2 linked regions of the Acidisarcina polymorpha genome follow. The main gene of each other region encodes a partner of the protein of the gene in region 2 in a complex. Links are inferred from orthologs where the notes say so. Each region holds a gene or a part of one and is shown on either strand. Other genes may lie near its edges. The genes, in order: ACPOL_RS16435 and meaB.

Region 1 (14,825 bases), 2.1 Mb from region 2 along the record:
TTCGCTGACTCTTGCTTGCGGAGGCGCCTGTGCGAAGAGTTGTGATTCTTTCCAGTGTATTGTGGCTCGGTGCTTTGATGTCCGCGCCCGTTTCTTACGGGCAGGTGGCGCAGGGATCGATCGAGCATCCTTATCGAGGTGTTCAGACGAGAGTGCCGGGAGTCTTTGTGACGCCGGTTCCCAACGCACCGTTCTCGGCGGTCGTCGACATCCAGACGACGGTGGAACTGGACAACGGCCAGACTGCGATGCGCAAGACGACGAACCGGATCGCCCGCGACGCGCAGGGACGAATTTACAATGAGCGGCGGCAGTTGGTGCCGGTTACATTTGCAGGGGAGCCGTCCTTGTTGTCCGTTCATCTCTACGATCCGCAGACGCGGATGAGCGTCTTTCTCATTCCTTCTACCCATCTCGCCCATGAGATGGTGCTTCAACAGAGACCTCAAGAGCCGTCGCATCCATTGTCTCCAGAGATAAAGGAGGAAGATCTGGGCAGCAGCGTGATGGAAGCGGTCGCGGTCCACGGCATCCTGCAGACGAAGACGGTGACCGCCGCAGTGAGCACCACCGGCAAGCCGTTGATGATCAAGGACCAATACTGGTATTCCGAGGATCTGCACTTAAACATGCTCATGAAGCATGAAGACCCTCGCACCGGCGCGCAGATTATTTCGGTGACCCAAGTGAAGCGTGGCGAGCCGGATCCAAAGTTGTTCGAGGTGCCTGCGGGGTATAAGGCGGTCGATGAGACTCCGGTGCAGTGAGCGACCTTGCAGCAGACTAGACAACCACACTCTCCCGGTATTCGCCGAACACCTTCCGCATCGCCCCAGCGATCTCGCCAACGGTAGCGCAGCTTTCTACGGCTTCTAGAATCGCCGGCATCAGGTTGGCTCCATTGCGGGCGGCATCTGTCACAGCGTCGATTGCAGATTGACAACGCTGCTGGTTCCGGCGAAGCCGCAGGGCGCGAACTCTATCCACCTGCTGGCGTTCCAGGTTCTCGTCAATTGTTTGTGTGGGGATGTCCGGGTCTTCTTCTTGGGAGTAGCGATTGACTCCGACGACGACTACTTCTCCGGAGTCGACTTGTTGCTGGTGACGATAAGCGGCGTTCTGGATCTCCTGCTGCACCCAGCCTCGTTCGATCGCCTTTAACATGCCGCTCATGGCTTCTATCTGGGCAAAGTACTCCTGCACCTGGCGCTCAATGTCGTTAGTTAACGACTCGAGGAAATAAGAGCCGGCGAGGGGATCGATGCTTTGCGCGACTCCGGACTCGTGGGCGAGGATCTGCTGAGTGCGGAGGGCGATGCGGGCGGCCTCCTCGGTAGGGAGGGCCAGGGCTTCGTCGTAGCCATTGGTGTGCAGGGATTGCGTGCCTCCAAGCACCGCCGCAAGCGCTTGCAGCGTGGTGCGGACGATGTTGTTCTCAGGTTGCTGTGCGGTGAGTGTCGAACCGGCCGTCTGGGTGTGGAAGCGGAGCATCCAGGAGCGCGGATTCTTGGCGGCGAAGCGGTCGCGCATGATGTGCGCCCAGAGGCGGCGAGCGGCGCGGAACTTGGCTATCTCTTCGAAAAGATCGTTATGCGCATTAAAGAAGAAGGAGAGGCGCGGCGCAAAAGCGTCGATCTCCATGCCGGCATCGAGGGCGGTTTGGACGTAGGCGATCGCGTTGGCCAGGGTGAAGGCGAGTTCTTGCGCGGCGGTCGAGCCAGCTTCGCGCATGTGGTAGCCGGAGATGGAGATGGTGTTCCATTCAGGCACGTTTGTCGTGGTCCAGGCGAGCATGTCGGTGACGATGCGCAGCGCGTGATGTACCGGGTAGATGTAGGTGCCGCGAGCGATGTATTCCTTCAAGACGTCATTTTGTACAGTACCGGAGAGTTTTCCGAGGGGGATGTTGTGTCGTCTAGCAACAGCAACGTAGAGAGCAAGCAGGATGCTGGCCGTCGAGTTGATGGTCATCGAGGTGGAGATTTTGTCCAGGGGGATGCCGGCGAAGAGCCGCTCCATGTCTTCGATGGAGTCAATAGCGACGCCGACTTTGCCGACTTCGCCGAGCGCCATCGGATCATCGGAGTCGTACCCGATCTGGGTGGGGAGATCGAATGCCACGGAGAGCCCGGCGGTGCCGTTGGCGAGCAAAAACTTGTAGCGTAGGTTCGAGGCCTCGGCATCGCCCATTCCGGCATATTGGCGCATGGTCCACAGCCGGCCGCGGTACATGGTGGGCTGGATGCCACGTGTGTAGGGAAATTGACCCGGCTCCCCTAAATCCCGGTGTGGATCGAAATTAGCGTCGTCAAGATCTTGCTGGGTGAAGAAGGGCTGGTCACGCATCACCGCGCACCATAGCAGATTTATCTGCGACTTAAAACCGAGCTACCGCTCTGCTCGGCGTGCGCGATTCTTCTGCTCTTTGCGCCGGGCCTTGAAGAACTGGCTGAACGTGAAGGCGGCAAAGAGGACGGTCAAGACCGAATAGATGAGAAAGTGGGTGTGGTCGGGGCCGCTTTTGTAAGAAAAACGAAATTTGTAGACGTTCTGCGCGAAGAAAAGGAAAAACAAGGCGAAGAACAAGCCAGTGATCTCCAGCCAAAGGACGCCGCCGGTATGGGCCATTGGCCCCCAGACCGCCTCGCCGAACCGTTTGGCGCCGCGAGCTACTCCTTTTGCCTTGGCTGCAGCCTGGATTGTGGCTGGAGTTGAGATGGGTTGTTTTCTCGAGTATGACCCCTGACCGACTGATGCCGGGGCGTTCACCGCTGAAGGCGCAGGGGTTGCGGTAGCCCGCTGCTGGACTGCTTTTGCGGCAAGTCGAAGGCCAATCCCTAATTTTCGCCCAAAAGTTTCCGCAGCCATGTGGGAATTTTATCAGTGGGACAGGATTCTTTTCTGGTGAGGACGATTCGGATTGCGGTGCTGGATCATCAGAAGTAAGGTAGTGAAAATATATGTCTGTCCGGGGTCGCGCCCGGCAGGCGGAAATGGGGCTGGCCATTGAATAAGCGCCTGCGGGGTTTGATTCAAAAACTGGGGGAGGCGATCCATGAAACCGTTTCGGAATCAGAGGACATTGCCAGCGTCGTGCAGGATATCCGCAAGCAGGGATTTGACGTGCTCCTGATGTTAGAGGCGACCATCGGCCTGAACGAAGTGGAGCAGCAACCCGGCGCGATCCTGCCGCCATCCAAGCGTCTTGGCTCAGGCAATACCACGCCGGCTGAGGGCGAGGGCGCGGACGGAGAAGTAGTGAACGTGGGTGAGTTCACACTTCAGGATGTAAGCTTCCTGCGTTCCCTCCGGATCGCGGTTGAGGGTGAGAGTGCGGGAGACTCCCAGACCGAGGCATAGCGGTCCGGGTGAAAGAAATCTGGGGATGTGGTCCGATGCGTGAAGCCATGCATTGACCGTACATGATACGGGTTGCATTCGTGTGCTACACTCGCTCGTTCCGTAAGAGAACGAGAATGTCTGGCGGAAATCGAATTTTCGAATAGTGAGCAGATATGCAGGGGCGTGGCAACAGCATGAGGGATACGCTTGGAGTTCTATTAGCTGGCGGCGCTGGAGAACGGCTATTTCCGTTGACTCGCGACCGGGCGAAGCCAGCCGTCCCGTTTGGCGGACACTATCGAATCATCGACATCACGCTCTCTAACTGCATCAACTCGGGTCTGCGGCGGGTTTATATTCTCACGCAGTACAAAGCGCTTTCGCTGAATCGCCACATCCGCGAAGGCTGGACGGGAATCGTGGCCCAGGAACTCGGTGAGTTCATCGAGATCTTGCCGCCTATGCAGCGAGTGAGCGCCAACTGGTACATGGGCACGGCAGATGCTGTCTACCAGAATATTTACTCGATCGGAGCTGAGCAGCCCAAGCACGTGCTCATTCTTTCCGGCGACCACATCTACAAAATGGATTACAGCAAGATGCTGGAGCACCACGTCGACTCCGGCGCGGACGTGACCCTGGCGACGTTGCCGGTTCGACCAGACGAAGTGAAACGATTTGGCGTAGTGGAAGTCGGCAAGAACGGCGAGGTGGTTGGCTTCTTAGAGAAGCCGACGAGTACCGAGCTGCGTTCACCGTTCAATCCAGAAATGGTCGATGCGTCGATGGGCATCTACATCTTCAACACGGATGTCCTGTTGCCCGCCCTGATCAAAGATTCCGAGGACCCCGACTCGAAACATGATTTTGGCCATAACATCCTGCCGGCGATCTTAGGCCAGTACAAGATGACGGCCTACAATTTCGTCGATGAAAATAAAAAAGAGACCCTCTATTGGCGGGATGTAGGCACACTCGATGCCTATTACGATGCGAATATGGATGTGTCTTCGGTCTCGCCAATGTTCAACTTGTATGACGCGAGTTGGCCGATGCGGACGCGGGTACGGCAATATCCGCCGGCGAAATTTGTCTTTGGCGAGCCGGGGCGCACGGGAATGGCGATCAACTCCACGATCTCCGCGGGCTGCATTGTTTCAGGAGCGGTGGTGCGGAACAGCGTGCTTTCTCAGGATGTCCGCATCAACTCATTCTCGGAAGTCGATTCGAGCATTATCTTCTCGCATGTCGACATCGGACGGCATTGCCGCATCAAGCGGGCGATCATCGATCGCGACGTCCATATTCCGGAAGGAACGGTGATCGGCTATGACCAGAACGAGGATCGGCGGAATTATTTTGTGACGCCCTCGGGACTGACCGTGGTCGCTCGGGATTACTCGCTCTACGAGAGTCCGGTTTCTCCGGAATTCATGCGGCAGGGCTAAGGCTTTCGGCAGAGGCAGCAGTTTAGCTCAGGCATGTTGAGGGAGCTTAGAATTTCTTTCTACCGCTATCGCCACCGAGGCCAACTCGGTGCTGCTGCAGACTTAAGGGTTCGACGGGCGAAACCATAAGACTTACCTGTTCATTCGTTGCCGATCGATCCTACGCCCCGGCGACATCTCGCTCTTCGTGGAATCGAGGCCGCACAGTGCGATAGTGCCGCGTAGCCGCCTCTCTGGGCTACGTGTGCGGATGAAACTTCGAACCTCATAGCTTCGAACAATTCATGCTTATACGAATTCATGATTGACAACAAGTGAGTCTCTTCGCGACAGATGCGAATCCATTGTGACAGCTAATCGCGCTACACCGAATTACGTTCAAGGAGCGAAGCCATGCCACTACCCAATGATGAGAAATTACTAGCGCTGAGCCATGACTTGATCCAACAGTTCGACGCCATCTTTGGTGAACATCCGGGCTTTCGACCGGCACACGCCAAGGGCACGATGTTTACTGGGACATTCACTCCTTCGCCAGGGGCCGCCACCTTGACTCGTGCTCCCCACATCGCTCGCAGCTCTACGCCGGTAACTGTCCGTTTTTCCAACTCCACGGGAGTTCCCCTCATTCCGGACAACGATCCGAATGCCAATCCTCGCGGCATGGCCATCCGCTTCAACTTGGCCGCCCACGTTCACACCGACATTGTGAGTCACTCATCGGACGGCTTTCCGACGCACACCGGCCAGGAGTTTTTGGAGCTTTTACGGGCGATCGCGACCAGCGATGTGACCAACATTCCGGCTTCTCCGCTGGGGGCATTCTTAGCGTCACACCCAGCCGCGCTTGCGTACGTGCAGACGCCGAAGCCGGCGCCGGTGAGCTTTGCGACTGAGACATATTATGGCGTAACTGCCTTCCGCTTCATCAACGCCGACGGCGCCTCCCGCTTTGGCCGCTACCGAATAGTTCCCGCAGCCGGCAACCAACACCTTGACGATGCAGTTGTTGCTTCCAAAGGTCCAGACTACCTGTTCGACGAGATTAAGAGCAGGATTGGCTCGGGACCGGTCGAGTACAAGATCCTGGTGCAGCTTGCTAACGACGGAGATACCGTCGATGACGCAACGATTCACTGGCCGGAAGATCGAACGTTGCTCGAGTTGGGAACGATTGCCCTGACCGCACCAGTAGCTGATAGCGACCACGAACAGAAGCAGATCATCTTCGATCCCATACCCAGGATTGAGGGAATTGAGCCGTCGGGGGACCCTCTGCTGGAAGTGCGAGCGGCCGTTTACCTCATCAGTGGACGTCGTCGCCGGGCAGCTCCCGAGGCGGGATAGAACTTCCTAGACATTTCTTCGACGTTCTTTCGATTGCCATAGCGGTTTTTCCTCCAGAAAACGGCTGTCGGGGTCTTCGCTAATATGGCACGTCGACTTGAACTGTGGACCCGTTCGATTTCGCGCCGAGATGAGCACTTGTCCGCCGTTCCCTTAAGACTTGCTTCCTTGTATTACTCACTGAGAGCAAATTTTGTTTGAAGAGGCCTAGAAATTCTCGAACACTGTGCATATAGGTAACAGTGTTTAGTGAACAGTGTTAAGCAGGGGATCATGACAGTCCAAGAGCGGCGAGCGCGGGAGCGAGTGGAGATTCGGGAGTTGATTCTGGATGCGGCCCGCGAGTTATTCGTCGAGCAGGGGTATGAAGGTGTATCGATGCGCAAAGTGGCGCGCAGGATTGACTATTCGCCTACCGCCATCTATCTCCATTTCGCAGATAAAGAGGCGCTTTTTAAGGAACTATGTGGGCGAGACTTTGCCGCACTGGCGGCCGTTTTTCAAGAGCTCTCGACGATTCGCAATCCGAAGGAACGCCTCACAGCCTGTGGGCGAGCGTACATCGAGTTTGCCGTTGCGCACCCCAACCACTACCGATTGATGTTCATGACGCCGATGAACCTTCCGGTCGGCGAGGAAGAACTGAAGAATAGGGGCAATCCCGATCAGAACGCCTATGCCTACGTGCGGTCGCTTCTGGTCGAATGCATGCGGGAGGGGTTGTTCCGCTTGGAACTGACGGATGCCGATCTCATGGCCCAGACAATCTGGGCGGCAGTGCACGGAGTGGCAGCACTCGAAATAACGCAGTGCAAGGCAGACGCCATCGATTGGCGTTCGCTCCGGGAGCGCAGCGATCTTATGCTGGAGGCGATCATGCATGGCATGGCCCGCACCAGTGAGCACTTGCCCGACCTCACGAAGACGCCCTAAGGGAAAGTGAAGTGAGCCATGCCCCCGATCGCAAGACGGAACCTCTTTCACGATAAAGTCCGACTTATTGTCACCCTAACGGGTATCACCTTTGCCGTGGTGCTGATGGTCGTGGAGCTGGGGCTGTTCCTCGGATTTAGTACTACTACGACGGGCCTGATCGATCATTCGGGCGCCGATCTTTGGGTCGCGTCGCAGCGCATTCCCTACATCGAACAGGGCGGCATTTTCAGCGAACGCAAGCTTTACCAGGTGCGGGCAACGCCGGGTGTCTCGTCGGCAGAGAAGTACATTGCACGATTCGGCAGCTGAAAACGGCCAGATGGCGGCCTCGAGAGCGTGCAAGTAGTGGGCTTCAATGTAGATCAGAAGATGGGGGCGCCATGGAACGTTGTCAGCGGGAATACTGCAGACCTGAAGGCTCCGGACGCGGCGATGATCGATGAGCTTTATAAGGACAAGCTCGGTCTGAAGCAGCTAGGACAGGTCGTCGAGATCAATGGCCATCGCGTGCGAGTGGTCGGGTTCACTCATGGCATCCGGTCATTTACGACTTCGCCGTATGTGTTCATGACCTTCAAGAACGCGCAGCAGGTAGCCAACTTGAAGGAGCCGGATACAGTCTTCATTCTCATCAAGGCGGCTCCCGGCATTGGCCTTGAAGCCCTGCGGGAGAGCTTGCAGCGGAGATTGCGCGACGTAGACGTGCTGACCACGAAACGGTTTAGTGCGATGACGCGAGGATATTGGATGTTCACCACAGGAGCGGGGGTTTCGGTGCTGATCGCCGCGGCGCTCGGACTCGTAGTTGGCATTGTGGTCGTCACCCAGACCATCTATGCAACGACCGTGGATCATCTGCGCGAGTACGGGACGCTGAAGGCGATGGGCGCGCCGAACAGCTATATCTACCGGATCATTCTGGAGCAGGCCGCAATTGCGGCGGTGCTCGGCTACGCGCAGGGAATGATGGTGAGCCTGGTGGTGGTGCATGGCGGAACGACCGGCGGCGCGGCAATCATCCTGACATGGCAATCGGCCTTGGTGATGTTTTTTCTTACCGGAGCCATGTGCCTGATTGCGGCGACGGTCTCGATTCAGAAGGTGCTGACGATCGATCCGGCAATGGTGTTCAAGAACTGAGTGACGTATCCCGTAACAGAAAGAGTTGGCTATGCAACCAGCGATTCGGGTTCGAGGAGTCAGCAAGGTCTATTCCGAGGGATCAATGCGTGTATCGGCGCTAGAGGAGATTGATCTCGACGTCTGCAGCGGAGAAGTGCTGCTTCTCATGGGTCCCTCGGGCAGCGGCAAGACCACGCTCTTGTCGATCATGGGCTGCATTCTGCGGCCGACTTCAGGAAGTGTGCGGGTCGCTGGAATCGAAACGACAACGATGAGCCAGCGAGACTTGCCGGCGGTCCGGCTGCAGCATATTGGTTTTGTCTTCCAGGCCTTCAATCTTTTTCCGACGTTGACGGTGAGTGAAAACGTCGAAGTGGCCCTCGATTTAAAGGGCATCCGAGGGCAACGGGCTAGAAGGCAGGCTCGAGAGCTGCTCGCGGAAGTCGGGCTTTCAGAGAAAGTCAATACGCTACCCGCCGATTTGAGCGGCGGACAGAAGCAGCGGGTCGCATTGGCACGGGCCTTGGCCGGAGACCCGGAAGTGCTGCTGGCTGACGAACCGACAGCGGCGCTGGATTCTCATACCGGGCGGACGGTGATGCAATTGATGTGCGATCTGGCTCACCAGCGGGATAGAGCTGTCGCGATCGTGACCCACGATAACCGAATTCTGGACATGGGCGACCGGATCGTCCGCATCGAGGACGGGCGGATCGTGGCTACTCAGAACGTGCAAGGTCTTCTGTCACAGTGTTCGTCACAAACATCGAATACGCATTCGGAGAGCGCGGATGCCGCTTATACGGGGGCAGTATGAAAAGACAATATTGGATGTTAGGGGGGGTCGGCTTGGTTGCGGCTGCAGTTGCGGTCAATGGCTTTCAGCGGTCAGGACAAGTCAAGGCCGCTTCCGTCAAAAGTGGACAGCATGCAGAAGTCAGTATGGCGGGAAGCCGGTATGTTGCTGGGCCGGGGAAGGTCGAGCCAGTCTCCGAAGACATCAAGGTTGGATCGGAGTTGAGTGGAAAACTGAAGCAGGTCTTGGTTGAAGAGGGCGACCTCGTTCACCGCGGCCAGATAGTGGCGGAGCTAGAGAATGCTGACTATCGGGCAGCGATTTTGTCCGCCGAAGCAACCGTTGAGCAACGTGAGGCCGAATTGCGGAAGGTGATCAATGGCGCCCGCACGCAGGAGCGGAGAGAGGCTTATGCCACGGTCGAACAGAACAAGGCGGTCATGGAAAATGCTAAGGCGGAGATGGACCGTCGCAACCAGCTTTTCGACGCCGGCATTGTCTCCCGCGAGGATCAGGAGCGATATGTCCGCCAATATGACGTAGCGCTGGCGAATTACAACGAAGCTTTTCAACATCACTCGCTGGTCGACGATAAGCCCCGCGAAGAAGACCGGGCGGCAGCGGAGGCGGCGCTGGCGCTTACCAAAGCAGAGGCTTCGGAAGCGCGGGCGAAATATGAGAAGACGTTGATCCGGTCGCCGATTGATGGAGTTGTATTGCGCAAGCACCATCGTTCGGGAGAGAGCGTGAGTAATTCTTCAACCGTGCCCGATCCTATCGTGACGATTGGAGATAACTCCGTCCTCCGGGTTCGAATGGATGTGGACGAGACCGATGTCGCCAAAGTGAAGGTTGGGCAACCTGCTTATGTCACCGCCGACGCTTATGGAGGAGAAAGATTTCAGGGCCATGTCATTCGGGTCGGCAAGGAGTTAGGAAGAAAGAACGTGCAGACCGATGAACCTACAGAGAAGGTCGATACAAAGATCCTGGAAACGCTCATCCAGTTAGATTCGGGGGCAGATCTGCCGGTCGGTCTACGGGTGGACGCTTTTGTGCATACAGGAGGGAATGCACAATGAATACGGAGACTGCCGGGATGCGCGTCGATGTTCTTCTCCGCGGCGAAGGCTTGATCGCTTTGGTGGTGAGTTGCGTGGCCTTTGGTTCTTTATATCCCGGCAAATGGTGGCTCTTTTTCTTATGGTTCCTTGCTCCGGATATCGCCTTGCTTGGATATCTTGGACAAAAGAAGGAAGCGACTTCGCGGCCCGCTGCGGTGATTTTTTATAACATCGTACACACCTACATCTTGCCGCTCTTGCTCGGGCTGTTGGCGTGGAAGTATCAATCCGGGGTCGCGGGACAGGCATCTTTGATCTGGCTCTCGCATATCAGTTTCGACCGGCTACTGGGATATGGTTTGAAGTCCCCGGGCAATTTTAGCCGGACCCACATCCAAGCGTCAGCTATGTCTTGACTGCAGGGCAAGCGGGCGAGTCCGCGGGGACTTTGTGATAGGCTGACGCCAGCATGGACAATCGACCCGAATCCCCACTGACGCGCGGCTACAACGCGCGTAGAGAAAACCGCCTTGAGGACGCGAAAGAAGCCTTCACGGAGGCAGTTTCTCTTTACCGAAAGTCCAACAACCCGCGTCTGCTCGCGCAATCGTTGACCAATCTGGGAGCAACGGAAAGAGACCTGGGAGCGACCGAAGGTGCGCGGGAATGCTACGAAGAAGCGACGGCGCTCTTTCGCACGGTGAACGATCCGTTGAGCCTTGCGCAGACGGTGCGCCATGTGGGCGACATCCTTCGCGAGGAAGGAAGGTTGGCGCCGGCGGAACCCCATTACCGGGAAGCCCTTGATATTTACTGCGGCCAGGAAGATACGCCTCCGCTCGATTTGGCAAATGCGATTCGCGGATTTGCGCTTCTTCAACAAGAGACTGGGCACCGGGAAGAAGCGCTCGAACTCTGGCAAGAGGCGCGGGAGCTTTATGCGTATGTGGAAGTGGACGCCGGTGTAGCGGAGAGCGATGAGCAAATAGGCAAGCTGACAGTGGCTGAAACGCGCTGAGTTCTCAAGAGGCGCATGCCAGCGATTGCCGGCGATGTTGCTTGCTGGTTGCTTCGACGGTAGACTGAAAAGAGTGTCGGCGACCGCGGAGAGGTGGCAGAGCCCGGTTGAATGCAGCTGACTCGAAATCAGCCATACCTTTACGGGTATCGGGAGTTCGAATCTCCCCCTCTCCGCCAATCAATCAGTTTTAGTGTTCTCGACCTACCGACACCAACCACCTTCCAGATGTGGTCGTTGAGCAGCGGTCTACAACGCACACTCGTGCGTAAACCGAATTCTAAGCACCCCGCCGCAGAGCGGGCTTACGGTTGACATTCGACGCGAATCAGCGCATCGTTTCTCCACGCTTCGAGAGCCGTCGACTACAACGGCCAAATCCTTCCGGTAACAACCCATTGCGAGGCAGTCGCGCAGCGTTTCGCTGCCGCTCTCCTTAACCCCCAAAAGGAGCTATTGTGAAATCTTCTCTTCCAGTCGCGTTCACTCTCTTAGCCATCAGCCAGATTGCAGCCTCCGGACAGGGGACCGATCCCTCCGCGGCAAGCTCCGGACAAAGCCATATTCAAACCTCTGGCGGAGTGTCTACGCCGGCCACCAACTACGGCAAGTTGCCATTAAGTTTTGAAGGGAATCAGGGACAGACCGATTCTCAGGTTCGGTTCCTCTCCCGCGGCCAAGGATATTCGTTGTTTCTCACCGACACATCTGCGGTCCTCGCCTTGACCAAAAGAGATCCGGCCAGCCCGAAGCTGGATCGCCTTCACGGCCAGCTTCGGAACGTGCCAGCCAAGGCGAAAGCCGCTGAAACCGATGTGGTGCGGATGGAGCTTGCCGGCGTTGCACATGGATTGCGGGTCGATGGAGCAGATCCGTTGCCGGGGAAAAACAACTATTTCCTCAGTAGCGACCGGACAAAATGGCGGACGGATGTGCCAACTTACGCCAAGGTCAAGTACAGCGGCGTCTATCCGGGCGTCGATCTGGTCTACTACGGCAACCACCAGCAGCTGGAATTCGACTTCGTAGTCGCGCCACTTGCAGACGTTAAGCCAGTGCGGCTGCATTTTGAGGGGGCTGAAAAGCTCCAGATCGATGCAGACGGTAACTTGACGATCCGCGCGAAGAACGGTGAAGTTGCCTTCCATAAACCGGTGGTCTACCAGTTGAAAGGTGGCCAGCGGGAGGCCGTGGATGGACGGTTCAAATTACTGACGACGAATGATGTGGGCTTCGATCTAAGCCAATATGACCATAGCCGGGAACTGGTGATCGACCCGACATTGGCGTATTCGACCTACTTTGGCGGGAGTGGCTTTACCGAACTCGAGGCTCCGATTACGGCCGACGCGATCGGCAACGTTTACGCTGCCGGGATTACGTACTCGACCGACTTTCCTGCGCAATCCGGTGCGCTTGGAGGCTCGCTGAGTCGCAAATCGGGAGTGATCTTCGTCACCAAGGTGAATCAGGCTGGCTCGGCGATTGACTATACGGCATTTTTCCCTTCCGATGGCGGCACCTATCCTTCTGCGCTTGCGATCGACCCGGCAAGCAATGTCTATGTCACCGGGGGCGCCTCTGCCGGCTTTCCGACAACTGCTGGAGCCTACCAAGAGTGCCCCAACGTAGAGAGCTACTTCGTCCTCAAGCTAAATGCCACGGGGAATGCTTTGGATTATTCGACCTGTTTCACCGCCCAAATCAACGGAGTTGCTGTAGACGGAGCAGGCAATGCTTACCTTACCGGATTGGCAAATGGACAATTCTATCCGCCGAGTTACGTTCCCACGACTCCAGGCGCCTTTCAAACTGCGGCCAAGAATAACGGTGCGAATTCCGCCTTTGTCACTAAGTTGAATCCTGAAGGAACGAATCTCTTGTATTCGACTTACCTCGGAGGCAGTCCTGTGAAGGGGGCAGATTACCGGGGAGACTATGGCCTTGCCATTACCGTAGATGGCGTGGGGCACGCTTTCGTCTGCGGCGGTACCTCGGGCACACACTTTCCGACAACCCCCGGTGCGCTACAAACGACCAATCGCGCTGTCTCCACGGGTGCTAGCTATAGCGGCCAGAACGCCTTTGTCTCTAAATTCAATCTCACGGGCACCGAGCTGATCTACTCCACCTATCTTGGTGGTTCCGCTTCATTCATTGCGCAGTCGCTGTTGTCCGGTGATGTTGCCCATGCCATCGCGGTGGACCAGCAAGGCTACGCTTACGTTGCCGGCGACGCGGTCTCTACAGACTTTCCCGTAACCTCTACTGCATTCCAGAAAGTAAACGATGGCACCGTAGTTGGATTTGTCAGCAAGCTGAATCCGGCGGGCACGGCGCTGGCATACTCTACCTACCTAGGCGGTTCGGAGTTTGCTCCTAAGTCGAGCCTTATCGGTGCACACATCGATGATCTCGGCATTGACGCCCAAGGGGATGCTTTTGTGACTGGGTTCACAACCGCAACGAACTTCCCGGTAACTCCTGACGCCTTCCAGAGTGTCAACCACAGCTCCGGAGGGAACGTCTACTTGACCGGTCTTAATCCGACCGGCTCCTCGCTGGTCTATTCGACTTATCTCGGAGGGAGCGCTAGCGGCTATGACGGGGATTCCCGCTACGGGGTCGGCATCGATGGACTAGGGAATGTGTATCTTGGGGCATTCGCAATCTCGAACGACTTCCCGATTACCAAGGGTGTCTTGGAAACGGAACCGGGCGTTGCGTTCCTCGCGAAATTTGCTCTTCACGGCGCCACAACGACCACGCTCAGCTCCAGTAGCAACCCGGCTCCAGCCGGCAGGAGCGTCACACTGACTGCTGCGGTCGCTCCGGTCGACGGAACCGGAACCCCCACCGGACTGGTGAGCTTCATCGTGGATGGCGTCAATGTGGCGCACGTCCCCCTTGACGGCTCCGGCACTGCTGCCTATGAAACCAGCAGCCTCGTCGTGGGTACTCACCTCGTCAGCGCCAGCTATCTTGGAGACCCGAAGGCCTACTCCTCCAGCGGCGATGGGCTGACCGAGAACATCACCGGCCAGATCGCAGCCCCAACCTTCCCGAAATTAGGCGGCACCTATATCACTCCACTCTCCGTAGCTATTGAGAGTTCTTCGCCGGGCGCGGTCATTCACTACACCACCGATGGAACTCCGCCAACCAGTTCCTCGGCGATATACAAATCCCCGTTCTCTATCGTCTCTACGACTACCGTCAAAGCGATTGCAGTGGAGAGCGGAGATACACAGAGTGCGGTCGCGACGGCCACCTACACCATTGCGCCGGGTAGCATTGCGACGACGACCACGCTTACTTCCTCGAGTAACCCTTCCACCGTTGGAGAATCCGTGAAGTTCACGGCCACGGTTACGGCGGCATCCGGGCCCCCTACCGGCAGCGTGTCCTTTAAGAATGGAAGCGTGATTGTCGGCACGGCTCCGCTGGTCCATGGTGTAGCCAGCTTCAGTATTTCGGGTTTGACGCCGGATGCCCATGCCATCGCTGCTATCTATACCGGCAGCGCTACCGATGCGGCGAGCGGAATGGGCATCACTCAGGAGGTCAACCAGTAAACCCGGCTATCGCAGGTCACTGTGGGTATTCAGCCACGGTGGTCCGGGCGGTTGAAACCGAACACAAGTTAAACAGGACTTATGTGAGCATCGTTATGCGCTTTCAGAAACCGGAGAAGGCGGGCTGAATGCCTAGGGCCGCCCGGAGCGGCTAATTCTTAAAAAAGTTTTTGGCCA
Region 2 (14,850 bases):
GCCTTGATTGGTCTTGAAGTCCTGCCAGAGATTCATCGCGTTTTGCTCCGTGAGGCGGCTTGCCCACGCCTATAGTCTCCCTCGTCCCGCATACCCGGTTGGAGCGATTCACTCCATATGGCCAGGCACTTGCCCATTTTGGAGATGCAATCCCAGAAAGAAAGAAAGACTCGCGAGGCCGCGAGTTGCGCACTCGATAATCCATCCGAGCCCTTGTAGATCGCGGGCCCTATTAAGGTCCGTGAGGCTGACGGCGTAAGCCGACAAAGTAGAGGTGGATCCGGATTTCGCCGACGAATGTTGAGTCCTTGAACATTCAGCCCCTTTCCGCCGATAACGCCTTAGAGCCCGGAGGAGGAGCCTCGATGATTGAACTCACTCGGCTGAACGGCAATCCACTCTTCGTCAACTGTGACCTGATCAAGTGGGCTGAAGCGTCTCCGGATACGATGCTCACCCTGGTCAACGGCGAGAAGGTGCTGGTCCATGAGTCGTGCGCTCAGGTGGTCGAGCGCATGACATTGCAGCGAGCCAAATTGCTGGCGGAGGTGGTCAAACTGGTCCCTGACGGCAGAACACTGTTGCATTTAGCGACATTTGCCACGACGCTTCCGAGTCCCAGGCAACTCGGACAAAAGCCAATTCGAAATACACAAAGGCTTTCGTTGATGAGAACCAGTCCGGCTAGAAAAGCCTTCAAACACCTTTGCATTCAATGCCACATGCGACGACCGTCCCGAAGATAAGGACCCTGAATTCGAATGGACAAGAGCAGCATCATCGGAGTTCTGCTGGCAGTGACCGGCATCATCGCGGGCTTGCTGATCGAAGGTGGAAGCCTCGGCCAGATTCTGCAGCCAACCGCGGCCATGATCGTCTTTGGGGGAACCCTGGGAGCGGTGATGCTGCAGTTTCCGCTTCCTATGGTTCTGGCTGCTTTCAAGAAATTCATACAGGTCTTTGTGGGTGGGAAGAGGGATACCGATCAAGCATTGAAGCAAATCATCGACTTCGCCAACAAAGCCCGGCGGAGCGGCATAGTGTCGCTCGACCAGGAGCTGAAGAAAATCACCGATCCCTTTCTTAAACAAGCCATCATGTTGGCGGTGGATGGGACCGAACCTTCGGAACTGCGGAAAATCATGGAGATCCAGATCGAGAACCGCGCTGAGGAAGAGGAGCGCATTCCGGCGGTCTTCGAGTCGGCCGGCGGCTTCTCTCCTACGATCGGGATTATCGGTGCAGTGCTCGGTTTGATTCAGGTCATGCAGCACTTGGACAAGATCGAAGAGGTAGGCAAAGGCATTGCCGTAGCTTTTGTGGCCACGATCTATGGAGTCGGAGCGGCCAATCTGATTCTGCTACCTTCGGCAGGCAAACTGAAGATCCGCATCCAGGAAGAACGCGTCTACAAGGAGATGATGCTGGAGGGGGTAGTGTCTATCCTCGAGGGGATGAACCCTCGCATGATTGAGATTAAGCTGCAGAGCTTCCTCTCCGAAGACAAGAACCGCAAGTCGCCGGTACGCGCCTGACCGGCCGATCCGAAACCGAAATGATGAGACGAAAGAAAAACAAGCCGCATGTCAACCATGAACGCTGGCTGGTTTCATATGCCGACTTTATTACCCTCATGTTCGCTTTCTTTGTGGTGATGTATGCCACCTCGAAGGCCGACGTGAAGAAGCAGGTGCAGATGGCTGATTCGATCGATTCGGCCTTTCGCACTCTGGGCCTCTTCCAACAGACGCCAACTAAGAACGGGGCTGCCGGACTCGCTCATAACCAGGAAGGTCCGGTTACCCCGATGAACATTGTCTCGGGAGAGGAACTGATGGCTCCTCCGGCGGTCAAAGTGGATCTGGAGAAGCTAAAGGAGCGGCTCTCCGGGATGCTCTCGACCCAGATTGCAGAACACGTCGTTTCGATGAAGATCGGCCGTGACGGGCTGGTCATATCGCTTCGGGAAGCGGGATTTTACGATAGCGGTTCGGCGGCAATTCATACGAATTCCTTGCCCGTCCTGAATAGAATTGCAACTGCATTGGCGAGTTCTCCCTACGACATCCGCATTGAAGGGCACACCGACAACGTTCCCATCCACACCGAACAGTTCGACTCGAATTGGGAGCTATCGACCAGCCGCGCGACCCGGCTGACGCGAATCTTCGTCGCCGACAGCTTCGCGCCCTACCGGCTGTCGGCATCAGGGTATGCGGAGTTTCACCCGGTTGCTCCCAACGACACCGCTGACGGCCGCAGCCAGAATCGGCGGGTGGACATCATCGTGCTCCCGCGGACGAGCAGTCACCCGGAGCTATCGATACCGACGCAGGTTCCGGTTGCCCTTGCCGGCGTCATCCACCATGGAAGCGTTGTTTCGCGGCATTGAGGGCGCCTTTGTTCCAGATTTCTGGTGTGCTCATCGGAGAACTTATCATGGAAACTTATCATGGGAGTACGCATGACTTCCGAAAGCGCGATCCGCAAACAGGCTGAAAGCTTCTACGACCAGGCACTGGATTGCGTTGCGAGAAACGACGGCAGATCGGCAATTCGCCATTTTCAGCAGGCGCTGGCGATTGATCCGGAATTCCTGGACGCAATGCATGGACTGGTCCGAGCATTTCAGGATTCGGGCGACTACCGCCGCGCGATCGATACGGCGCTTGAACTGATCATGCGCGACCCAGAAGATCCGCTTGCACATACCAGCCTGTCGATTCTCTATCAGCATCAAGGAAGAATTCCTGAAGCCGAGGCCGAAGCCCTCAAAGCCAAACTGCTCGGCTGGAAGCAGCAGCTGCGAACTCTAAACGGAGCCGGATCGCCAGAATGAGGAAGGCGCGGCTCGGCCAGATGTACCTCCGATTGACTGCCGTCTATGGTCCCCAGCAATGGTGGCCGGCAGCCACCTCCTTCGAAGTCATCGTCGGGGCCTATCTCACCCAAAACACCTCATGGAAAGGCGTAGAACGATCAATCCAGAACCTTGCGGCACATGGTTCGCTGACCATCGACGGTGTTCGTGGATTGCCCGACGAGGAGTTGCGCCAGCTGATCCGCCCGTCGGGATTTATGGTGCGAAAAGCTGCAGCGCTGAAGGCCTTTGTCACGTTGCTCGACCGCGAATACCGGGGTTCGTTAAGTCAGCTTGCTGCCGAACAGCCCGAGACTGCCCGGGTGAAGCTACTCGCCCTTCCTGGAGTTGGACCTGAGACCGCCGATGCCATCTTGCTATATGCTTTGGGTCATCCAGCCATGGTGGTTGACGAATACCTCCGCCGCATCGTCACTCGGCACAGGCTCTTACCCGCGAAGGCAACTTACTCGGAGATCCAGGCGCTCGCAATAGACGCGCTAAATGAAAGCTATCCAGAAGGCGACCGGAATGCGATCGTCCAGCACTATAACGAGTTTCACGCGCTCGTCGTGATGGTGGGAAAGACCCACTGCGGACCCACTCCGAAGTGCGACGGTTGCCCGCTCGCCGAATTCTTGCCCATTTCAGGTCCGTTCCTTAAATAGCTTCATTGAAGATTTCATATCCTTGCCGTGCCGCGCAGGTCCTTAGTACCCGAAAGAGGAACCATCGCCAGGCTGCTAGCCGATTTGGCCGGGTTTTTTCTTTCTACGGAATTTTTCATCAGCCGTGAACCGTGCGCCAGCGATAGTCCGCCTGACTAGTTGTCGCCAGTCATTGGACCTTTCCCTGCGGGCGCAATTTGCGCAATTCGAGTGCGCAAGCCACCGCGTTAAGGGCTGAGAGCTTCAGGTTGTCGGCGGCTGCCCAAATCCAGAAACGTTGCCGTCCTTCTTCCCCTCGCACCCGCACCATGATGTCTTCTTCTCCAGCGGTGCTAAGATTGCTGGGTGCATCTTGATCGCCGAGAACCACGTCGACATGTTCGCCGGTAAGCGCTGCTTCTAATTCTTCAACAGAGGCGGGCTGCTCCAGTTCAATGCCGAGAGAAATGCCATAACCGTGGAATACGGGAGCATGGATCAACTGCACGCTCACCTGAGGTAGTCCTCCCCCGGATAGCAACCCATAATGGCGGCGGATACGCAATTCCGTTGCACCGAGGTCCACCTTCGCTTCCTCGCCGAGAACTGGCAGCAGGTTGAAGGCCACCTGAGCGTCATAGGTCTCCTTGGGCAGAGGTTGGAAGGACAGCAGGCTGATGGTCTGCTGATGCAGCTCATCCATGGCGGAGCGGCCATGTTCCGTGGCCGGCTCGAGGACGGTGGCCCAGGCGCTGGCGACCGGTCCCACCTTTTTGACGCGAAGCAATAACAGCGCCAGCGCGACGGCGGCAGGATGCGCCGGCACGATCGCCGGCGTTCTGAGATCGGGAGTTGCCTTTCCTGAGGAAAGACCGTTCAGCTCCTCGCGCACCCACGGAGAACGCACCAATACATCGGGTTCGCCTTCGAGCGCGTAAGTAAGATCGAGAATGCTGGCGCCAGAACGGGAGGCGCTCTTCCAGTGCTTTAGCGTATTGCCGGCGTCTCCAGCGAAGAAAACAAAATCCGCGTGATCAAATGACTGTGGATCGATCATTTGCACCACAGTGACTTCGTCCCCCACCGCCTCGACCTTGCCCAACGAACTCTCATCATCCAGCAGCACAAAGTCGGACGCTGCAAACGCGGATTCACCAAGCGCCTCGTTGAGTTCCTTGCCGCGAAGGGAGCCAGCACCGACGATCGCAATCCGATAATTCTCAGGCATTAAGTCTCGTTTCACATGTTTGAGGTTTTCAAGCAGCGTTCGCGGGCTTTCGTCCTCGCGACCAGGAGTAGGCAGCACGGGAAAAAATCCCCGAGCACGTATAAAAAGCAGCCATGAGCAACAACAATACCTGAGAAAAAACCACCAGCGCATAGACAAATGCGCCCAGCAAAATCAACAAACGAAAGGGATGTCGATTAAAAAGGTTAATCTCCTTGCCGCTCCAGAATCGCCAGGTGCTGACCATGAGAAAGCCGATCAGGCCGACCAGTCCCATCCACAGTACGGACATCCACCAGACCGCCAGCGGCTCGCCTCGGAAAAAATGCACGACAGCGGCGATCATCCCTGCCGAGGCCGGGATCGGCATGCCCACAAAGTACTTCCGGTCCCCGCGTCCGGGATTGAGGGCAACCGGATTGTGGCTGATATTGAAGCGCGCGAGCCTTGCCGAGCCACAGATAAGAAAAAGAAAACAGATGAAGGCTCCCAGTTGCACCAGGCGCTGCCGGATGTCTGAATATCCTTCCAAGGCGAGCGAGCGAAAACCCCAGCTGAACGCTAGGATGCTCGGAGCTACCCCGAAGGTAATCACGTCGGCGAGTGAATCGAGTTCCTTGCCGAACTCGCTGGTGGTATTGGTCATGCGGGCAATGCGGCCGTCGAGCGCGTCGAACGGAATTGCGAACCCAATCGCCAGAGCCGCGTAGTTGAAGTGCTGCGGCGCCAGCACCGAACCCTCCAAACTCTGAGTGATGGCGTAATAACCCGCAGCGATATTTCCGGCGGTAAAAACAGACGGCAGAATGAAGAGGCCCCGCCGACGTTGGCGGGCGATCAAATTCTCCTCTCCCCGGCGATCATCGGCTCGCCGGACAAGGGCGTAGGCACCGGCACCTTGGCCAGCACCGATGCGCCGCCCCTGACCCTATCGCCTTTTTTTACCGAAACAGCGGCATTCCCTGGCAGCAGCACATCGACTCGCGAACCAAACTTGATCAAGCCTACGCGTTCACCGCGCTCGACCCGGTCACCAACCCGCTTATTGAAGACAATCCGCCGCGCCAGCAGACCCGCGATCTGCTTGAAGACGATCTGGCAGCCATCTCCCTCGACAACCACGGTATTTTGCTCATTCTTGTCTGCAGAAGCCGGGTTCATTGCATTCAAAAATAGACCCTTTTCGTAGCGAACTTCCCGCACCAGCCCGCTTAAGGGGGAGCGATTGACATGCACATCGAAGACGCTCAAGAAGACACTCAGTTTAATTTGCTTGCCCGAGAGCGTCGAAACGTGTTCAACGCTGGTTACTACCCCGTCAGCAGGAGAAACAATCAGACCAGCTCCGGAGGGAATTCTGCGCGCCGGGTCGCGAAAGAACCAGAGAAAGAACGCGGCGAGCAGAAGAGGAACGATCGCCCACAGCCATCCTCCCGTCCACCAGATCAGCGCCCCGGCGACCGCCAGCAGGCCGAAGCCATAAAAATATCCGTCACGCACCATGAACTTGAGTTAGCGACCTTCTATTCCTGAATGTCACAGGCTTTGAGCCTGCCCTCTTCCATTATAGGTGCGTATAGGTCGCGATGAAGGTCAATGCGTCGTAACGCGCGCTGGCGCGTTCTATGGGACACAAAAAGCCATTCCCCTGCGGCGTCCAGTGGTCCAGGCGCCGCAGCACGAATGGGTGACGAAGCTGCCGTAATCCAGGGCTTGGCTAGTTGAAGCGAATGAAAGGACGATGGCCCATCATCTCGTCTTTGACACGAAGTTTGAGTTTTTTCAAGCGGACTTCCTCGATCTGCTCTTCAGCTGATAGATAGGGGCTGTGGGAGAGTCCATCAAGTTTCTCAGAATACCGGCGGTGTTCCTCTTGCAGCTGCTGGATTGACACGTCGTCTTGCGTTCCGGTTGTTTCTACCTTCATGCAACACCTCTTTCCATAAGACGTATGAAAGTATCACTCCGGTCGCCTGATCTTTTCAATCCACTTGTTGAGGAAATTCTGAAAGTGCGAAGGTTTCGCGTAACTCCAGTTCCAAATTGATGCTCATTAGGACAGCATCTTCCTCAGAAAGGTGAAAATATCCCGGGCGGCGGCCAATTTCGGCTAGCTTAAAGCTCTGATAAAGGCGGATTGCCGCCTGGTTTGAGGCTCGCACTTCGAGAGAAAAGCGCCGGGCCCCTTGGGATCTTGCCAGTTGCAGGCCCGCGGTCATCAACCGTCTACCGATTCCCTGCCCTTGCAGAAAAGGAGCGACTACGATCGACTCCAGCTCCGCCTCGGAGTCGCCCTGAAGTTTTAACAGGCGCAAGACGAGAAAGCCTGCCAGGGAATACCCCGATTCTGCTACCAGGGCAAACCGCTGCAGAGCCATAGCGGCATTCTGCTCGAGGCAGCAGAGGTAGTCGTCGCGGGACCAATGCGGAGCAGTATCGGTTTGCCGCTCCATCCCGATCACCGCCTCCACATCCTCGGCGGTCATAGCCCGGATGCGAATCGCATCGCTCATCTTTGATGAACATCAGCGGGTGCCGAGTCAACCGACACCGAAGCAGGGCGTGGGTCAGCACACGATGGAGCGGCCCGCAGTGCTGCATGTTCGGCGATCCTGGCAAGCATCTCGATCTCAGAACGACGCAGATAGTTGGCGTCTAGCAGGGCCGTATCGTCGAAGTCCTGGGCGAGAAACCGGTTTGCACCGGCAGCAAGCGCGTCGATCGCAGCTGGTGCAGAGACTAGTCGTGGCCCGATCTCCGATAGGGACTCAAAAACTCGGTTTTCACAGACGAGAACCGGGTACTTCCAGTTCGTCATCGCCTCCATCAAATTTTCGCGGGTCAGTAGAATTTCCTGAACGCAAATTCCGTCTTGATAGACGCCCACAAAAAACTCGCCGCGACCTGCGTCGAGGACGGCAATCGCCGTGCCCTGGGCTTTCAGAGCCAAGAGCCTGAGGCGAGAAACGGCAATAATCGGGACGGCGAGAGCCTCAGCAAGACCTTTTGCCGCACTGACGCCGATGCGGATCCCGGTAAAGCTCCCCGGACCATGAATGACGACGATACCCTGCAACTGCGGAAGTCCCACGCGAGTCTCTGCAAGCACCTCAGAGATGGTCGGGATAAGCTGCTCGGAATAGCTTCTGCCCGCAAGTTCGCGGGCGGCCGCGAGCCGCACCTGCGCTGGTTCGGAGCTCCGGGTGGCGGGGTGGGCTGTCAACTCACCGAGCGCCACTCCTCCCAAGGTCCCGCAAGTATCGATAGCTAAAAGCATCAGACGTCCGCGATCGAATCCTGACAGATCTCTACCAGCACTCCGCCGGCACTCTCTGGATGAACAAAGAAATACAGATGACCGCCGGCTCCGATCTGAAGATCGTCGTTTACCAGCCGCACACCCTTGGCTTTGAGTTCTTCGAGGGTTCCCGAGATATCGTCGACGTGAAAGGCCACATGATGAAGGCCTTCGCCTCGACTCGCCAGAAACCGTCCCACCGGAGAATCGTCGCTGGTGGGTTCAAGCAGCTCGACCCGGCTTTCGCCTACCGGAATCATTGCGGTCCGCACCTGTTCGTCGGGCACTTCTTCTTCCCGCACCACCGATAGCCCCAGCGACTCGTAGAATCCGCGAGCGGCCGCAATGCTCTTGACCGCAATGCCTAAATGATCGATCGTTGCCATAATTCTGTCTTGGTCTCCTTAAGTCAATCTTCTCTGCCATTTTCTCTTAGTTCCGAGCAGCCTGCCGCAATCTCTCCATCATCCTGGGCAGCGCCAGGTAAGGATTGACGGTGCCGGCAGCGGCCGCCTCGGCCAGCTTCGCAAACTCGTCCTCGCCCCCGCCTGGCCGTTGGATATTGCGTAGCACTTCCTGCCTGATCATATTCGAGATGCGCTCTCGCCATTGTGCCGAGCGCCTTGCGAACAATCGTCCTTCCATTCCCAGCCACTGTTCCTGTGCTCCGATGGCAGATTGCAACTCGGCGATTCCGTCTCCAGTGATGGCTACGGTGCGAATAATGTGAACATCCAAATTCGGTTCTTTGGACGAGTGACCCAAACTCTGCATCGCTCGGAGCTCTTGTTCGAGACGGTCGCTCCCCTCGCGATCGCTTTTGTTGATGACCAGGACATCGGCAATCTCCATGATTCCCGCTTTCATGCTCTGAATATCATCACCCATCCCAGGAACCACCGCGACAACGCAGACATCCGCCAGACGAACGACGTCGATTTCGTCCTGACCTACGCCGACTGTTTCGATGAGAATGACGTCTTTGCCGCTGGCTTCGATGATGGAGACAACATCTGCCGTGGTACTCGCCAGGCCGCCCAGAGCTCCGCGAGTCGCCATGCTGCGAGTGAAAACGCCGGAATCTGCGTGATGGGCCTGCATTCGGATGCGGTCCCCTAATATGGCGCCCCCGGAATAGGGACTCGTCGGATCGACGGCGACCACGCCAACGGTTCTTCCCTGGCTGCGGTATTGCGTGACCAGGTGGTCAACCAGAGTGCTCTTGCCTGCCCCTGGGGAACCAGTAATACCGACCCTCAAGGCGCGTCCAGAATATGGAAAGCAACCTGCAAGGATTTTTGGAGCCAGCGACCCGCCGTTCTCGACTTCGGAGATGGCTCGGGACAAAGCGCGGACGCTGCCGCCCCGAAGTTGTTCAATCAGCTCTTCAATTGCATCAGTCATGCTCAGCAGCGATCATATCGCCAGCTCAGTCATGACGGCTTTGTGACTGCTCAGTGAACGTCCATCGAGTAACGCACCAGAATGCCATTCACATATTCTGCGTGAATGAGGGTGCTTCCCTGAGCATAGGTTTCAGAGTGGACATGAAGACCGTCATGATCGGTGTCGGTGACATTTGTCGGATTTCCCAGCAGCGCTCGCACCTGGTCCTGATGCATTCCCTTTTGCAAGCCGTGCGATGGATCCGAAGATGCTCCGGTGCTCTGTGACATCACCGCCGGCTGGAGGGTGGCCGCCGGGGGTGGGACTGCATCAGCCGGGGACCCTCCAGTCATCTGGGCTGGAAAGCTGACGTAGGGGGACAACGCCGCGATTACGTCCTGCGGAGTCACGTTGGGAGGAACCTTGCCGTCGTATTTCAAGTTGAAGCGGGAGCCGCCCTTCATCCGGCTGTCATCGACCTGCATTTTCTTGACTTGTGCAGCCTGCTGGGCGATAGCGCGGTTACGTTGATCGTCACGCTCCCGCTGACGGCGAAGATAATCCAACTCCCGCTGAATGCGGCTTTTCTGATCGGAGTCGTCGGTATTGCTGAGTTGATTCTCCAGGTCCTTCTCGCGATCGCTTTTGGGCGCCGGAGTGAATTGAACGGCAGTGTTGGTGTCGTCCCCGAAAGTGCCGAAGCCTCCTCCGCCTAGCTGGAACTCGATCAGCTTATCCTTCACCTTGACGGTAGTGATCATGACCGCATCGCCGCTGCGCAGCGAGGCCGGGAAGCTCTTCATCCGCTTGCCATAAGCCTTCGCGTCGAAAGCATTTGGCTTGCCTGGATAGATGTCAATCCCCTGTTGCGTGCCGGGCATATCGATCTTCACCACCACTTGTTTGCCTTCAAAGAATTGGCTCAGCGCGGTGCTTGCATCCTGGGCTTGGAGGGAGAGCGTGGCAAATACCAACAGAAGTAGGGCGACCGGCTTTTTCATTGGATTCTTCCCTATGCATTCTGCCGTTTTCTAAGGAAATTTCAAGATAAAAGTAGCTACAGTCCCTCAGGAATGCCGTGAAGGGGTGTCGAGATGCTGGCGCAGCTCAGCCTGGTTGTAGCAGTGGGCGTAAGCAGTCTCGCGCAGGATGCGGCCGGCGCGTACCAGTTCGGCAAGTGATTGCTCCATGGTGAACATCCCGTCCGCCCGTCCGACTGAGATGTGGGACCGTATCTGGTGATCCTGACCGGTACGAATCAGATTACGGATCGCCGTTGTCGCAAGCATGACTTCTATCGCCGGATAGCGCCCACTACCATCAGCGGCCGGGACCAGCTGCTGGGAGATGACCGCCAACAACGCCAACGAGAGCTGCTGCCGGATCTGCGGCTGATGCGAACTAGGAAAAGTGTCGAGAATACGAGAAACCGTCTGGGCGGCGTCATTGGTGTGCAGCGAAGAAAGGACGAGATGGCCAGTCTCGGCCGCGGTCAGCGCAACCGCCATCGTCTCGGCATCGCGCATCTCTCCTACCAAAATCACATCCGGGCTTTGACGTAGCACAGCGCGAATCGACTGAGCAAAACTGGGGGTGTCATGTCCAACCTCGATCTGTTCGACGATCGATCCCCTATTCATGTGCTGGTACTCGATGGGATCCTCAATGGTAATGATGTGGTCGCGGCGGCGACCGTTGATTAGGTCGATCAGGGCCGCCAAGGTTGAAGTCTTGCCGCAGCCCGTTGGACCGGTGAGCAGGATGAGCCCCTGGCGACGCTCCGTCAGCGGGGCGAGCACGGAAGGCAGGTGCAGCGACTCAAGCGACGGCACCTGGGGTGGAAGCAGGCGTATGCTGGCCGCTAAAGTCCCGCGCTGATAGTGAAAATTGGCGCGAAACCGGCCAATAGAATTCCGCACAAAGCAGAAGTCTAAGGACCTCTCGCGCTGTAGTTCCTCAGATTGATCCGTGGTCAGGAGGGGCAGCAACATGCCGCGAATGTCTTCGTGTGTGAGCGGCTTACCCGCCGCCGCACTGAGGCCGCCATTGACCCGGAGCGCAATCGCCGAACCGACGACCAGGATCATGTCAGAGGCATTGCGTTGCGCGGCGAGCGCAAGTAGTTGATCGAGCGAGGTGCGTTCCCCGCTGCGCACGCCAGGAACGGAACGATTCAATTCGTCGACAAGCCGGGATAATTCGCTCTCGTATGCACTCATGCGCGTTCATTTATCGTAAATCGTCAGCGACCGATAAGCGTCGCAAACGAGGACCCTCGCCGGGTCAATGACAGCGCACCAGCTCCCGAGAATAGAGCGGGTTTTTCGGGTAGCTGGAGGCCAGCCCCCGAAGCAGGTTGCAGCCTTTGTTCATGTCCTTGTCACGGAACGCGGCCACAGCAAGGAGCAGCTTGGCAAAGGGCGCGAGCAGAACCCCGTGATCAGCGGTTTTCTGGAGTTGCTCAATTCCCTGCAGTTTGTCGGTCTGCATTCCACCCATCTGAAGCATCCAACGGATCGGAGCGGGTTTGATGCCGGTCAGGTAATTCTCAACCCCCAGGGCGATGTAGGCGTCGTAGGCGTCTGGCTTCTCTTTGAGCAGCAGATCGGCGTCCTCACGTCCTTGCTTTGTGTAGTTCAGGGCGGCAAGATCTCGTTTCTCGATTAAGGCCGCGTAATCGGAGCGCAAGCCAAGCGAAAGCACCTTGGCGAACCGTGCGTTTGTATCGCTGGCATTCTTGAGCAGCGCGGCGGCTGCCAACTGATCGCCCATTGCCAGCTGATTCTGAAACTGATCCCTGATTTTCGGATCCGGAGTAAGCTTCTTACGGTCTTCATAGCTCTTGTCATCAACAAATAATTGAGCTTCCAGCACGCCGAGCCGGGCAAACTCCGCGAAGAGAAGAGCAGTGGCATGGGCGACTGGCCCCATTGGATCCTGAGGATGCTGCTTCTGCCATTCATCGAAGTCCTGCGTCGCCTGAGAGAAATCCAGGTTGTACATGCTGTGGAAGCCGTTCTGCATGAGAGACTGAGGGGCAATCTCGGCGCTCTTGGAAGTGGATGGGGTAACCGCCAGCAATCCGAGAGCGGAAATGGTGAGAAACCACCGGTCAAAGAACTTGCGGAAAGATGGGGTCATACTTTGAATAGTTCATCCAGTCTGTCGATAGTACCGCATGGTTGAGGGATTCACGATAGGCGGTGTTACGCCGAAAGCTTAGTCATGGGATGCAGAATGTCTGTGTTAATTTGAAAGTAGCGGTAAATAGTGAGCTCGTAGCTCAGTCGGTAGAGCAACGCACTTTTAATGCGTGGGTCGTGGGTTCGAATCCCACCGAGCTCACCACGATATCCCCTAGAACTAAACACACCGGTAAATCCAAAGTTGCGCGGCGCCAAGACCGCCCCGCGGGTTATTGAGCCGGGCATGTGCTAAGGTTTCCTGGTATTTCCCGTTCCTTGTTGGTTGTAGCCTCCATCTTTCGCCCTCGGTTAGCGGCCCTATATGAGATACGCTGCGCTGCTTCTGGCCTTGTTCGCCTTGGCCCCCGATACCCCCCAAACGTGGGACCAGACTGCCATTCACTCACTCGAGCTGCCGCTCGCAAACCCGGAATATTCTCCGGTCCACCTTGATCGGGACCGATATTACCAAATCTCAGAGCGAGTCATTTACAAGTCCTATCCGGTATTTGCCCCGGGACGCGAACCGGCCGGATATGGGGATTGGCTCAAGACGCGGGATCCAGAGATCATTTTCCCAGTAAATGCGCCCAGAGATGAAGATGCATGGATCGCTGCGGGAGAGATCGTCTTCAATGCGCCCACCTCGCTGCACCCGGTATTTTTCAGTGAGCAGAACCTGCGCGATCCAAACTTTTTCAAGGAGACCGGCATGCCGGTGGCGAAGGATGGAACGATACCCTTCGCTCGCTGGGTGGTCCGGCGCAAGGGCATTGTCGAATTGGGGTCAATGAGCTGCGCCACCTGCCACACCCGGGTGCTGGCCGACGGTACGGTCGTACCTGGAGGGCAAGGCAACAACCCCAACGATCGTGAAGGAGCGCTGCTCCTGAGGAGTTCGGCAAAATTTATGCCCGAGAGCAAGGTCCTCGCCCAGGTGCGCGGCTTCGCCCGGCAGTTCGAAGTGCCATGGGTTCCAGGAGACATCAACCGGCTGCCCGAATCGATGAGTCTTGAGGAGCTGGCTGCAGCCGGAGAGGCGATCCCGCCCGGCGTCACCGCCCGCGCCAACACGAGTATCTTGCTGCCTCCGCAAATCCCGGATCTGATTGGGGTTCGGGACCGGCACTTCCTTGACCACACCGGATTGGTCCGTCAACGTGATATCGGGGACCTGATGCGCTATGGTTCGCTCGCTCAGGATATGTTTGCGGCCGACCGGTACGGGCCGGACAAGACCGAGCCGCCGCTTCCAGCTGCCCGCTATAGTGATGGACAACTCTATGCGCTTGCCAAATATCTCTACTCTCTGCAACCCCCGCCGAATCCAAACCGCTTGGACGCATCAGCGGCTCGCGGAAAGATCCTCTTCGCCCAACAGAAATGCGGCGTCTGCCACACGCCGCCGCTCTACACGAACAACAAGCTGATTGCAGTAGAGGGGTTTACCGGAAGCGCAGCCCCAGCGGAGGTGATGCCGATCCATATAGGCGTCGATCCGCGCTACACCCTGCAAACCCACAAAGGTACTGGGTACTACAAGGTCCCCTCACTCCGGGGAGTGTGGTATCGCGGGCCCTTCGGCCACAATGGTTCGGCTCTCACGTTAGAGGATTGGTTCAATCCCGCTCGCCTCGAGCCTGACTACATCCCGACTGGTTTCAAAGGCTACGACGGCAAGACACGGTCGATTCCCGGTCATCCCTTTGGACTCAGCCTCAAACCCTCGGAACGGGCAGACTTGATCGCCTTTCTCAAAACGCTCTAAGCCCGGCTCAAGTGGTTTTCAGATCTGGGAGCAGGTAAGCGGCGTCAGAATCAGGTTCGTGATGCTGCTTACGATCTCTTCAAAGGCATAGCGGGGCGAGCTAGAGAGTTTCTTCCAGTTCGGATCGGCACCGAAGACCGCCCAACGGGCATTCAACTCTTCCATCGATGGAAAGCTCAACATGTAGGTAAGCTTTGGCAAGCGTGGACCTATCAGGGCGTCGCCGTAGAAAACGGGATGAAATCCGGCGTTCCGGAAGACATCCAATTCGGCCTGATTAAACATCTCGACCTTGCGGACGTGGTCACGGTCGCTAGGGCTCTCGTACGTTCGCAGTTGAAAGATTCGTTTGGCTGCAGTGGCCGGCGGAGTCAGCTTCGGCCATCCCTCAAAGGCTGCAAGCAAGGTACTCTCGACGCGAAGAAACGATGGCGCTGTCGCAGGTGCGGCCCAGAAGGGATCCGCGTCCTTGAGAAAT

What was found.
Region 1: the proteins of meaB (region 2) and ACPOL_RS16435 are in contact, whole or in part, in a crystal structure (PDB 8DPB), measured with the Methylorubrum extorquens proteins. The link is inferred for Acidisarcina polymorpha from one-to-one orthologs. Residues at the interface, in SOR26638.1 of Methylorubrum extorquens: Arg20, Ala21, Ala24, Arg25, Thr28, Ser32, Arg33, Arg34, His37, Thr98, Gly99, Gly100, Ser101, Ile102, Leu103, Lys106, Thr107, Ala110, Ala113, Ile114, Asp115, Arg116, Ala118, Phe119, Ile120, Arg121, Pro122, Pro124; in SOR27001.1 of Methylorubrum extorquens: Glu577, Glu578, Asn579, Asp580, Gly581, Arg582, Arg583, Arg585, His596, Ala604, Ser605, Ala608, Asp609, Gly611, Phe612, Asp613, Val614, Asp615, Ile616, Gly617, Pro618, Leu619, Glu625, Arg628, Gln629, Val631, Glu632, Asn633, Asp634, Glu661.

The regions. Positions count from the first base shown.
Region 1 is NZ_CP030840.1:3,857,625-3,872,449, forward strand. The notes cover bases 66-2,959. They hold ACPOL_RS16435 (acyl-CoA mutase large subunit family protein), read right to left. Parts: upstream 2,347-2,959; coding sequence 784-2,346; downstream 66-783. Other genes in these bases: ACPOL_RS16430 (hypothetical protein), read left to right, coding at 66-767; ACPOL_RS16440 (hypothetical protein), read right to left, coding at 2,389-2,868. Outside these bases: more of ACPOL_RS16430, read left to right, coding at 30-65; ACPOL_RS16445 (hypothetical protein), read left to right, coding at 3,007-3,360; glgC (glucose-1-phosphate adenylyltransferase), read left to right, coding at 3,537-4,790; ACPOL_RS16455 (catalase family peroxidase), read left to right, coding at 5,184-6,137; ACPOL_RS16460 (TetR/AcrR family transcriptional regulator), read left to right, coding at 6,411-7,070; ACPOL_RS34160 (ABC transporter permease), read left to right, coding at 7,089-7,382; ACPOL_RS16465 (ABC transporter permease), read left to right, coding at 7,410-8,213; ACPOL_RS16470 (ABC transporter ATP-binding protein), read left to right, coding at 8,245-9,012; ACPOL_RS16475 (HlyD family secretion protein), read left to right, coding at 9,009-10,073; ACPOL_RS16480 (DUF4260 family protein), read left to right, coding at 10,070-10,471; ACPOL_RS16485 (tetratricopeptide repeat protein), read left to right, coding at 10,525-11,073; ACPOL_RS16495 (DUF7948 domain-containing protein), read left to right, coding at 11,532-14,648; ACPOL_RS16500 (proline dehydrogenase family protein), read right to left, coding at 14,800-14,825. UniProt on the Escherichia coli protein: Catalyzes the interconversion of succinyl-CoA and methylmalonyl-CoA. Could be part of a pathway that converts succinate to propionate.
Region 2 is NZ_CP030840.1:5,927,491-5,942,340, reverse strand. The notes cover bases 7,452-10,370. They hold meaB (methylmalonyl Co-A mutase-associated GTPase MeaB), read right to left. Parts: upstream 9,438-10,370; coding sequence 8,466-9,437; downstream 7,452-8,465. Other genes in these bases: ACPOL_RS25300 (hypothetical protein), read right to left, coding at 9,488-10,370; mce (methylmalonyl-CoA epimerase), read right to left, coding at 8,012-8,419; tsaB (tRNA (adenosine(37)-N6)-threonylcarbamoyltransferase complex dimerization subunit type 1 TsaB), read right to left, coding at 7,452-8,012. Also shown: ACPOL_RS25370 (class I SAM-dependent methyltransferase), read right to left, coding at 1-36; ACPOL_RS25365 (flagellar FlbD family protein), read left to right, coding at 366-746; ACPOL_RS25360 (flagellar motor protein), read left to right, coding at 762-1,535; ACPOL_RS25355 (flagellar motor protein MotB), read left to right, coding at 1,556-2,392; ACPOL_RS25350 (tetratricopeptide repeat protein), read left to right, coding at 2,465-2,839; ACPOL_RS25345 (endonuclease III domain-containing protein), read left to right, coding at 2,836-3,528; ACPOL_RS25340 (Asd/ArgC dimerization domain-containing protein), read right to left, coding at 3,698-4,735; pssA (CDP-diacylglycerol--serine O-phosphatidyltransferase), read right to left, coding at 4,764-5,576; ACPOL_RS25330 (phosphatidylserine decarboxylase family protein), read right to left, coding at 5,573-6,238; ACPOL_RS25325 (DUF465 domain-containing protein), read right to left, coding at 6,453-6,662; ACPOL_RS25320 (GNAT family N-acetyltransferase), read right to left, coding at 6,718-7,248; more of tsaB, read right to left, coding at 7,245-7,451; more of ACPOL_RS25300, read right to left, coding at 10,371-10,420; ACPOL_RS25295 (type IV pilus twitching motility protein PilT), read right to left, coding at 10,487-11,638; ACPOL_RS25290 (hypothetical protein), read right to left, coding at 11,703-12,560; ACPOL_RS25280 (hypothetical protein), read left to right, coding at 12,927-14,372; ACPOL_RS25275 (NIPSNAP family protein), read right to left, coding at 14,391-14,850. UniProt on the Escherichia coli protein: Binds and hydrolyzes GTP. Likely functions as a G-protein chaperone that assists AdoCbl cofactor delivery to the methylmalonyl-CoA mutase (MCM) ScpA and reactivation of the enzyme during catalysis.